DNA from 2 places in the Streptomyces liliiviolaceus genome. Region 2 is predicted to be linked to the other one. Evidence: riboswitches for the same ligand, from Rfam matches in the RefSeq annotation. Region 2 holds a riboswitch; the other holds the start of a gene.
What was found. A riboswitch is a leader RNA that binds a small molecule or an ion and turns the genes downstream of it on or off. The one in region 2 is predicted to bind cyclic di-AMP.

Region 1: another riboswitch for cyclic di-AMP. It lies ahead of J8N05_RS32760 (M23 family metallopeptidase); the one in region 2 lies ahead of J8N05_RS01960 (C40 family peptidase).

What each region holds. Positions count from the first base shown of each region.
Region 1 is NZ_JAGPYQ010000001.1:7,706,416-7,710,825, forward strand. It holds gene J8N05_RS32755 (GntR family transcriptional regulator) at 175-867, opposite strand; gene J8N05_RS32760 (M23 family metallopeptidase) at 1,133-1,906, opposite strand; cyclic di-AMP (ydaO/yuaA leader) riboswitch at 1,920-2,074, opposite strand; gene J8N05_RS32765 (M16 family metallopeptidase) at 2,321-3,709, opposite strand; gene J8N05_RS32770 (M16 family metallopeptidase) at 3,706-4,410, opposite strand, start outside.
Region 2 is NZ_JAGPYQ010000001.1:451,527-455,936, forward strand. It holds gene pcrA (DNA helicase PcrA) at 1-2,059, opposite strand, end outside; cyclic di-AMP (ydaO/yuaA leader) riboswitch at 2,590-2,761, shown strand; gene J8N05_RS01960 (C40 family peptidase) at 2,769-3,923, shown strand; gene J8N05_RS01965 (hypothetical protein) at 4,072-4,410, opposite strand, start outside.

The DNA of each region.
Region 1 (4,410 bases), 7.3 Mb from region 2:
GCGTACGGAACCGGGGGCCGTTCTTTTCCTGCGCGTGGCGTATCGATTTCCGCCCGCCTCCGCACGCTTCCGCGCACACGGAAATGGCGTGCTCCACAATTGCGGGCACGCGGAAGAAAAGGGCACCGGAAATAGGGCCCTGCCGAATATCTCTCTTTGTATACGGTGCTTCTGTTAATGACGCAGGCCCGCTGTGTTTACGGGATGTTGCGAAGTCCTCACACGCTCGGCGCGGTCCCCACCCGGAAAACGCAGCCGGTGCGCGGACATCGCCCGCTCCGTGTGCAGCGCCGTGATCGCCCTGGCCCGGTCGCTGTCACCGCGGGCCACGGCGTCCACGATGGCCCCGTGCTCGGTCCAGGACTCGGCGGGGTTCGCGGGCGCCTCGACCGAGTACATCCAGGCGATCTTGTGCCGCAGCTGGCCGAGCGTCGAGGTCAGCGCCGGGCTGCCCGAGGACTGCGCGAGCGTCTCGTGGAACCAGCCCCCGAGCGAGCGCAGATCCTCGCTGCTGCCCCGTCTGGCCCGCTCCTGGCCGAGCCTGACCAGGCCGCGCAGCACCTTGAGATGGGCCTCGGTGCGCCGTTGGGCGGCACGGGCGGCGCCCAGCGGCTCCAGCAGCATGCGCATCTCCAGGAGGTCGGCGGCCTCCTGCTCGGTGGGTTCCGCGACGCACGCGCCCGCGTGCCGACGGGTGACCACGAAGCCCTCCGCCTCCAGGGTGCGCAGCGCCTCGCGCACGGGGACCCGCGAGACGCCGTAGCGGCGCGCGAGCAGTTCTTCGGTGAGCCGGCTGCCGCGCTCGTAGACACCCGCGACGATGTCGTCCCGGATCGCCGTGCATACCGAGCGCGCGGGAATACGCATGACCGGACCTCCGCCTTAATCCCCGCGAAACGCGGTCGATTGACGCTTGTTCGGTGACTCTATTGCAGAGAACGGGAAATTCCGAAGGCAGCCGGGAATCCATGGATATTTTTTGGACACACCGGGCTTCTGAACAGGCAGTCGTCCGGTACGAAAGTGACCGGAAGCCGTCCGAACGCGCGCGGGCCCCGGCTCGGTGAGCCGGGGCCTGCGACGGAGGTGCGGTGCGGGTGCGGTTTGGGTGCGGTGCGAAGCGCCCGTGCGGTCAGACGTTCACGCCGTGCCCGCGGAGGTACGCGATCGGGTCCATGTCGGATCCGTACTCGGCGGTCGTCCGTGCCTCGAAGTGCAGGTGCGCCCCCGTGACGTTGCCGGTCGCCCCGGAGAGGGCTATCTGCTGCCCCGGAGTGACCGTCTGGCCCACCGAGACACCGATGGACGAGAGGTGCCCGTACTGGGTGTACGTGCCGTCAACCATCTTGATGACGATCTGGTTGCCGTACGAGCCGCCCCAGCCGGCCTCCACGACTGTGCCGGAGCCCACCGCGTGCACGGCGGTGCCGCTGGCGGCGTGGAAGTCGATGCCGGTGTGGCTGCCGGAGGACCAGATACCGCCACCGGCCTGGTACGACGTGGAGACGTACGAGCCGGTGATCGGCGCGGTGTAGGCGTTGAGGCGCTTGCGCTCGGCCTCGCGGGCCGCACGGGCCTTGGCCTCGCGCTCCTTCTCGGCCTTCTCCCTGGCCTCCTCCGCGCGCTTCTTCGCGGCGGCCTCGGCCTTCTCGCGGGCGGCGGCCTGCTCGGCGGCCTGGCGCTGGGCGACGGCCTGCGCGTCGATCTCGTGGGCGACCGAGTCGCCCATGGTGACGGCCTTCAGGGGGCCCGTCTGCTCGACCTCGCTCTCGGCGGCGAACGCCGGGGCGGCCAGCGTGCCCACGACACCGGTGGTGGCCAGAGCGGCGACGCCGACGGTCCTGCGGGTGGTGCGCGTCATGCGGCTGGGAAGACGGTGCTTCCCCGTGGCGCGGGTGAACGCCATGAAGTGGCTGGTCCTTTCCTTCCTTCTCGCCTACCGGGTTAGCTGACGGGTTCGGAGCAGGAAGGTCTCCTACGGACCCCCTTCGGGAAGGGCGTCCGATTCACCCCAGGGACCTGGGTCCCCGGCTCCCCTGGCTCGCGCCATGCGGGGACTCGGCGATGACTGTCCGGTGCCGCGGACGCGGCGCAGTGCCTGACGAACAGCCGGACCGACGCTAAGCGGCGCCTCTTTCAAAGGACAAACGGATCACCATTTTTGTAGCGCATGCCACAGGGCAGACAGGCAACTTCCCTGCAATACGGACAAACCATGGGCGGAGAAGGACAGAAAAGGGCCCGGGTGACTCGTCCGGTCACCCGGGCCCCGGCCGTGACAGGTCCTGCGCGAGCACAGGACCGACCCGGCCACAGATCCCTACTCGGCCGTCACGACGCTGACTTCGCCGATGCCGAGGGCCCTGACGGGCTCCTCGATCTGCGCGGCGTCACCGACGAGGACGGTCACCAGACGGTCCACCGGGAACGCGTTCACGGCGGCCGCGGTGGCCTCCACGGTGCCGGTCGCGGCGAGCTGCTTGTACAGCGTCGCCTGGAAGTCGTCCGGCAGGTGCTGCTCGACCTGGTCGGCGAGCGTGCCCGCGACGGCTCCCGCGGTCTCGTACTTCAGGGGCGCCACGCCCACCAGGTTCTGCACGGCGACATCACGCTCGGCGTCCGTCAGGCCCTCGGCGGCGAGGGTGCGCAGCACCTTCCACAGGTCGTCGAGCGCCGGACCGGTGTTCGGGGTGTCCACGGAGCCGCTGATGGCGAGCATCGAGATGCCCGTCCCGTCCGGAGCGGAGCGCAGCACCTGGCCGAACGCCCGCACACCGTAGGTGTATCCCTTCTCCTCCCGCAGGACGCGGTCCAGGCGGGAGGTGAGGGTGCCACCGAGGCAGTACGTGCCGAGCACCTGGGCGGGCCAGACGCGGTCGTGCCGGTCCGCGCCGACGCGGCCGATGAGCAGCTGCGTCTGGACGGCTCCGGGCCGGTCGACGATGATCACGCGGCCGGTGTCGTCGGCGGTCACCGAGGGCACGGGACGTGCCTGGGCCTGCGAGCCGGTCCAGGCGCCGAGCGTGTCCCCGAGCAGCGCGTCGAGGTCGACGTCCGTGAGGTCGCCGACGACGACCGCGGTGGCCGTGGCGGGGCGTACGTGCTTCTCGTAGAAGGCGCGCACGGCCGCCGAGTCGATCGCGGTGACCGTCTCCTCGGTGCCCTGGCGCGGACGCGACATCCGGGAGTCCGCCGGGAAGAGCTGCCGGGACAGCTCCTTGGCGGCCCGCCGGGCCGGGTTGGCGGTCTCGTGCGGGATCTCGTCGAGCCGGTTGCGCACCAGCCGCTCGATCTCGCCGTCCTCGAACGCGGGTGCCCTGAGGGCGTCGGCGAGCAGGCCGAGCGCCTTGGGCAACCGGGAGACGGGGACTTCGAGGCTGAGCCGTACGCCGGGGTGGTCGGCGTGGGCGTCGAGCGTGGCGCCGCAGCGCTCCAGCTCGGCGGCGAACTCCTCGGCGGAGTGCTTGTCGGTGCCCTCCGAGAAGGCCCGCGCCATGATCGTGGCGATGCCGTCGAGGCCCTTGGGCTCGGCCTCCAGCGGGGCGTCCAGGAGGACCTCCACGGCGACGACCTGCTGGCCGGGGCGGTGGCAGCGCAACAGCGTCAGGCCGTTGCCGAGGGTGCCGCGCTCGGGCGCCGGGAAGGCCCAGGGCCTGGCCTCGCCGGCCTGGGGCTGCGGGTGGAACTCCATCGTGGCGAGCTCGGTCACTTGGCCGCCTCCTCGTCGGTGTGGTCCGCTGCGTCGGTCTCGTCGGCCGCGTCGGTCTCCTCGGGGGCGACCGGCTCGTAGACCAGCACCGCGCGGTTGTCGGGGCGCAGGCGGGCCTTGGCGACCTCCTGGACCTCCTCCGCGGTGATGTCGAGAACGCGCTGCACGGCGGTCAGGGCGAGCTGGGGGTCGCCGAACAGGACCGCGTACCGGCACAGTTCGTCGGCGCGGCCCGCGACCGTGCCGAGACGGTCCAGCCACTCGCGCTCCAACTGGGCCTGGGCGCGCTCCATCTCCTCGGCGGTGGGGCCCTCCTCGGCGAACCGGGCGAGCTCCTCGTCGACGGCGGTCTCGATGACCGGGACCTCGACGTCGCCGGAGGTCTTCACGTCGAGCCACCCCAGGGAGGGCGCTCCGGCGAGGCGCAGCAGACCGAACCCGGCCGCGACGGCGGTGCGGTCACGGCGTACGAGCCGGTTGTAGAGCCGGGACGACTCGCCGCCGCCGAGCACGGTGAGGGCGAGGTCGGCGGCGTCCGACGCGCGCGTGCCGTCCTCCGGGAGCCGGTAGGCGGCCATCAGCGCACGCGCCGGGACCTCCTCCTCGACGACCTCGCGCAGCTGCCCGCCCATGGTCTCCGGGAGCGAGCCGTCGCGCGGGGCGGGCTTGCCGTCGTGCCCGGCGATGGAACCGAAGTACTT
Region 2 (4,410 bases):
GCGGGAACACGCCGTCCTCCATGCCGGTCAGGAAGACGACCGGGAATTCCAGGCCCTTGGCGGTGTGCAGGGTCATGAGGGTGATGACCCCGGAGCCGTCCTCGTCCTCGTCGGGGATCTGGTCGGAGTCGGCGACCAGGGCCACCCGCTCCAGGAAGGCGGCGAGCCCGGTCGGCGTACCGGCCTCGGCCTCACCCTCGCCCTCGTTGGCCGCCGTGCCCGCGCCCTCGCCGCCGGCCGCCTCCTGCTCGAACTCCAGCGCCACGGAGGCGAGTTCCTGGAGGTTCTCGATACGGGTCTCGTCCTGGGGGTCGGTGGAGGCCTGCAACTCGGCGAGGTAGCCGGTGCGTTCGAGGATCGCCTCCACGACGGTCGCCGGGCCCGCGCCGGACTCGACGATCGTGCGGAGGTCCTCCATCAGTGTGTTGAACCGCTTGACGGCGTTCGTCGAGCGGGCCGCCATGCCGTACGCCTCGTCGACGCGGCGCAGCGCCTGCGGGAAGCTGATCTTCTCGCGCTGGGAGAGCGCGTCGATCATCGCCTCGGCGCGGTCGCCGATGCCGCGCTTGGGCACGTTCAGGATGCGGCGCAGCGGTACGGAGTCCTCGGGGTTCGCGAGCACCCGCAGGTACGCGAGGACGTCCCGGACCTCCTTGCGCTCGTAGAAGCGGACGCCACCGACGACCTTGTAGGGCAGGCCGACCCGGATGAAGATCTCTTCGAAGACACGGGACTGGGCGTTCGTACGGTAGAAGACGGCGACGTCGCCGGCCTTCGCGTCGCCCGCGTCGGTGAGACGGTCTATCTCCTCGACGACGAACTGCGCCTCGTCGTGCTCGGTGTCGGCGACGTAGCCGGTGATGCGCGCGCCCGCGCCCGCGTTCGTCCACAGGTTCTTCGGGCGGCGTGATTCGTTGCGCTCGATGACCGCGTTGGCGGCGGTCAGGATCGTCTGCGTGGAGCGGTAGTTCTGCTCCAGCAGGATCGTCGTCGCGTTCGGGTAGTCCTCCTCGAACTGGAGGATGTTGCGGATCGTCGCGCCGCGGAAGGCGTAGATCGACTGGTCGGCGTCACCGACGACGCACAGCTCGGCCGGCGGGAGGTCGTCCTCCCGCGGCGGTACGTCCTCGGGGTGCGCGACGGGGTCCGTGGCACTGCCGACGAGCTCCCGGACGAGAGAGTACTGCGCGTGGTTCGTGTCCTGGTACTCGTCCACGAGAACGTGGCGGAAGCGGCGGCGATAGTGCTCGGCGACGTCCGGGAAGGCGCGCAGGAGGTTGACCGTCGTCATGATCAGGTCGTCGAAGTCCAGCGCGTTCGCCTCGCGCAGCCGCGACTGGTACATCGCGTAGGCCTGGGCGGCGGTCTTCTCGAAGCCGTCGGAGGCCTGGGCGGCGAAGTCCTCCTCGTCGATCAGCTCGTTCTTCAGGTTCGAGATCTTGGCGCTGAAGGACTTCGGCGGGAAGCGCTTGGGGTCGAGATCCAGGTCGCGGCAGACCAGGGCCATGAGCCGCTTGCTGTCGGCGGCGTCGTAGATCGAGAAGGACGACGTGAAGCCGAGCTTCTTGCTCTCGCGGCGCAGGATCCGCACGCAGGCACTGTGGAAGGTCATCACCCACATCGCGTGCGCCCGCGGGCCCACGAGCTGCTCGACGCGCTCCTTCATCTCGCCCGCGGCCTTGTTCGTGAAGGTGATCGCGAGGATCTGACCGGGATGCACCTTGCGCTCGCCCAGCAGGTGGGCGATGCGGTGGGTGAGCACACGGGTCTTCCCGGAGCCGGCGCCGGCCACGATGAGCAGGGGGGAGCCGTGGTGGACCACCGCCGCGCGCTGGTTCTCGTTCAACCCGTCCAGGAGCGCGGCCGGGTCCACGAGCGGCCGGGGCGCGCCGTCGCGGTAGTGGCCGTCCCTGCTCGGGGGCACGTCGAAGCGCCCGCCGAACAGGTCGTCCGGACCGTGGTCCGGCGCCTCGTCCTCGGGCGGCGGCGGGGGCTCTTCCTCGTGGGCCCCGGAGGGCTTGAGGTCCGCCAGGAAGCTGTCATCAAAGAGGCTGCTCATCGCTCTCCGAGTCTAGGCGTCCCCACTGACACCCGGCCGCCACCCCGGAAACTCGGCGGAATCCCGGCCGGGCGGCCATGGGCAGGGCTTCACCCGTGATGAGCACGCCATTACGCACGGTGGCCACCGCGGCGGCGACGGGGTGCACTGCGGTCCCGTCACGGGGCGCGGACTTCAACCCGCATCTGAACGGCGTACGGACGGCCTCCGTATAACCGTGCGAAGGCGGGGCGCGCAGGCAACCGTGCGAAGGCAGGGTGTGCCGGCCACCACCTGCCGGAGGGCATCCCCGAGCCGACCGGAAGCCGGTCCGTCGGCTCGGGCGCCGCGCCGGGACCCGATCGGCCCACTCCCGCACCCCGGGGACAACTCGGAGCAGATCGCGACCAATTGACGTCGCCGGACGACGCCCGTGGTTCAGGTCACGAAAATGTATCGGGCATATCGCACATCAAACTTCACAGGTGCCACACGTATTGGCTAACTTTCGCGTAGGCCGCTCGACCCGCACCGGCGAACAACGCCGGGCCGAGCGGGCTCCGCCGAATCCGGCTGCCCTCGTGGCCTCCGGAACCGGGGACCCAACCGATCCTGGGGTGAATCGGTCCGAACTCCCGCGTGGGACAAGGACCGTAGGGCAAACCTTCCGAAGCACTCGCCCGAACCCGACAGCTAACTCGGTAGGCGGATGACGGAAGGAGACGCCCTCGTGGCGCCACACCGCAAGTCGCGGCCCCCCAGTTCCCTGGGCATCCGCACGCCTGCCCTCGCCACCGCGGCCCTGACCTCGGTGGCCCTGCTCTCCCAGACGGCGGACGCCTCGCCGGCCGCGGAGCCCAGGCCGAGCACGGAGGAGGTCCAGAAGAAGATCGACGACCTCTACCAGCAGGCGGGCACGGCCACCGAGAAGTACAACGCCGCCAAGGAGAAGACCACCAAGCAGCGCAAGCGCGTCGCCACGCTGCTCGACGACGTGGCGCAGCGCACGGAGAAGCTGAACTCCGCGCGTGAGGCGCTCGGGACGTTCGCCGCGGCGCAGTACCGCACCGGAGCCTCCGCCCCCGACAGCGCTTCCCTCCTCCTCGCGGACAACCCGCAGGACTACTTCGACCAGACCCAGCTGATGAACCGGCTGACCGCCCGCCAGAAGCAGGCCGTCGACGAGTACGTCACCCAGCGGGCCACCACGTCGAAGAAGCGGCAGGAGGCCTCCGAGGGCCTGGAGACGCTCACCACGACGCAGAACACGCTGAAGACGTCCAAGGCTGACGTCCAGCGCAAGCTCGCCGAGGCGCGCGAGCTCCTCTCCAAGCTGACCGCCGAGGAGAAGGCCCGCCTGGCCGCGATCGAGCGGAAGAAGCAGGAAGAGGCCCAGCGCAAGGCGGACGAGCTGGCGCGGCAGCAGGCGGCCGACGCGGAGCGCCGGCGCCAGGAGGCGGCGACGCAGGGCACGGGAGCTGGTACCGGTACCGGTACGGGCACCGGGAGCACGGCGGGCTCGGACTCCGCCTCCTCCACCAAGGCGGCCAAGGCGCTCGCCTTCGCCCGCGCCCAGATCGGCAAGCCGTACGTCTGGGGCGCGAGCGGTCCCGGTTCGTACGACTGCTCCGGTCTGACCCAGGCCGCATGGAAGGCCGCCGGTGTGACGCTTCCGCGCACCACCTGGGACCAGGTCGACACCGGCACGACGGTCTCCGTGGACAACGCCCAGCCCGGCGACCTGGTCTTCTTCTACGACGACATCAGCCACGTCGGCATCTACATCGGCGACGGCATGATGATCCACGCTCCGAAGCCGGGTGCGTACGTCCGCGAGGAGTCGATCTACTACATGCCGATCCACAGCGTGGTGCGGCCGGGCTGAGAGCCCACCGGGGACGGGGACGGGGACGGGGTCCCACAGGGAACGCGGACGGGGTACGGCACGTGGGTGCCGTACCCCGTCCACGTTCCGGGCCGGTTTCCGGGGCGGCTCCCGAGACAGTTTCCGGGGCGGCTCCCGGCGCGGTCGCTCAGGTCCAGAGCACCGCGATGAAGACGTTCACCGTGGTCAGCCCGCCCACCAGGGCGAACAGGCCCTTCTCCACCTTCTCGTCGTCGCGTTTGACGTAGACGAGGCCGAGGATCACGACCAGGAGTGCCAGCTTCACGCCGATCTTGACGTTACTGACGGTCTGGTCGTCGGCCTGGTTGAGGCCGACGAGGACCGCGCCGGTGACCAGCATGGTCAGCGCGCCGTGGAGCATGGCGGGGGTGAAGCGGGCCGTGCCGTCGCCCATGGCCTTCATCTGGGTGAGGAAACCGCCCAGCAGGGAGGCGATGCCGATGATGTGCAGGGCGACGAAGACATG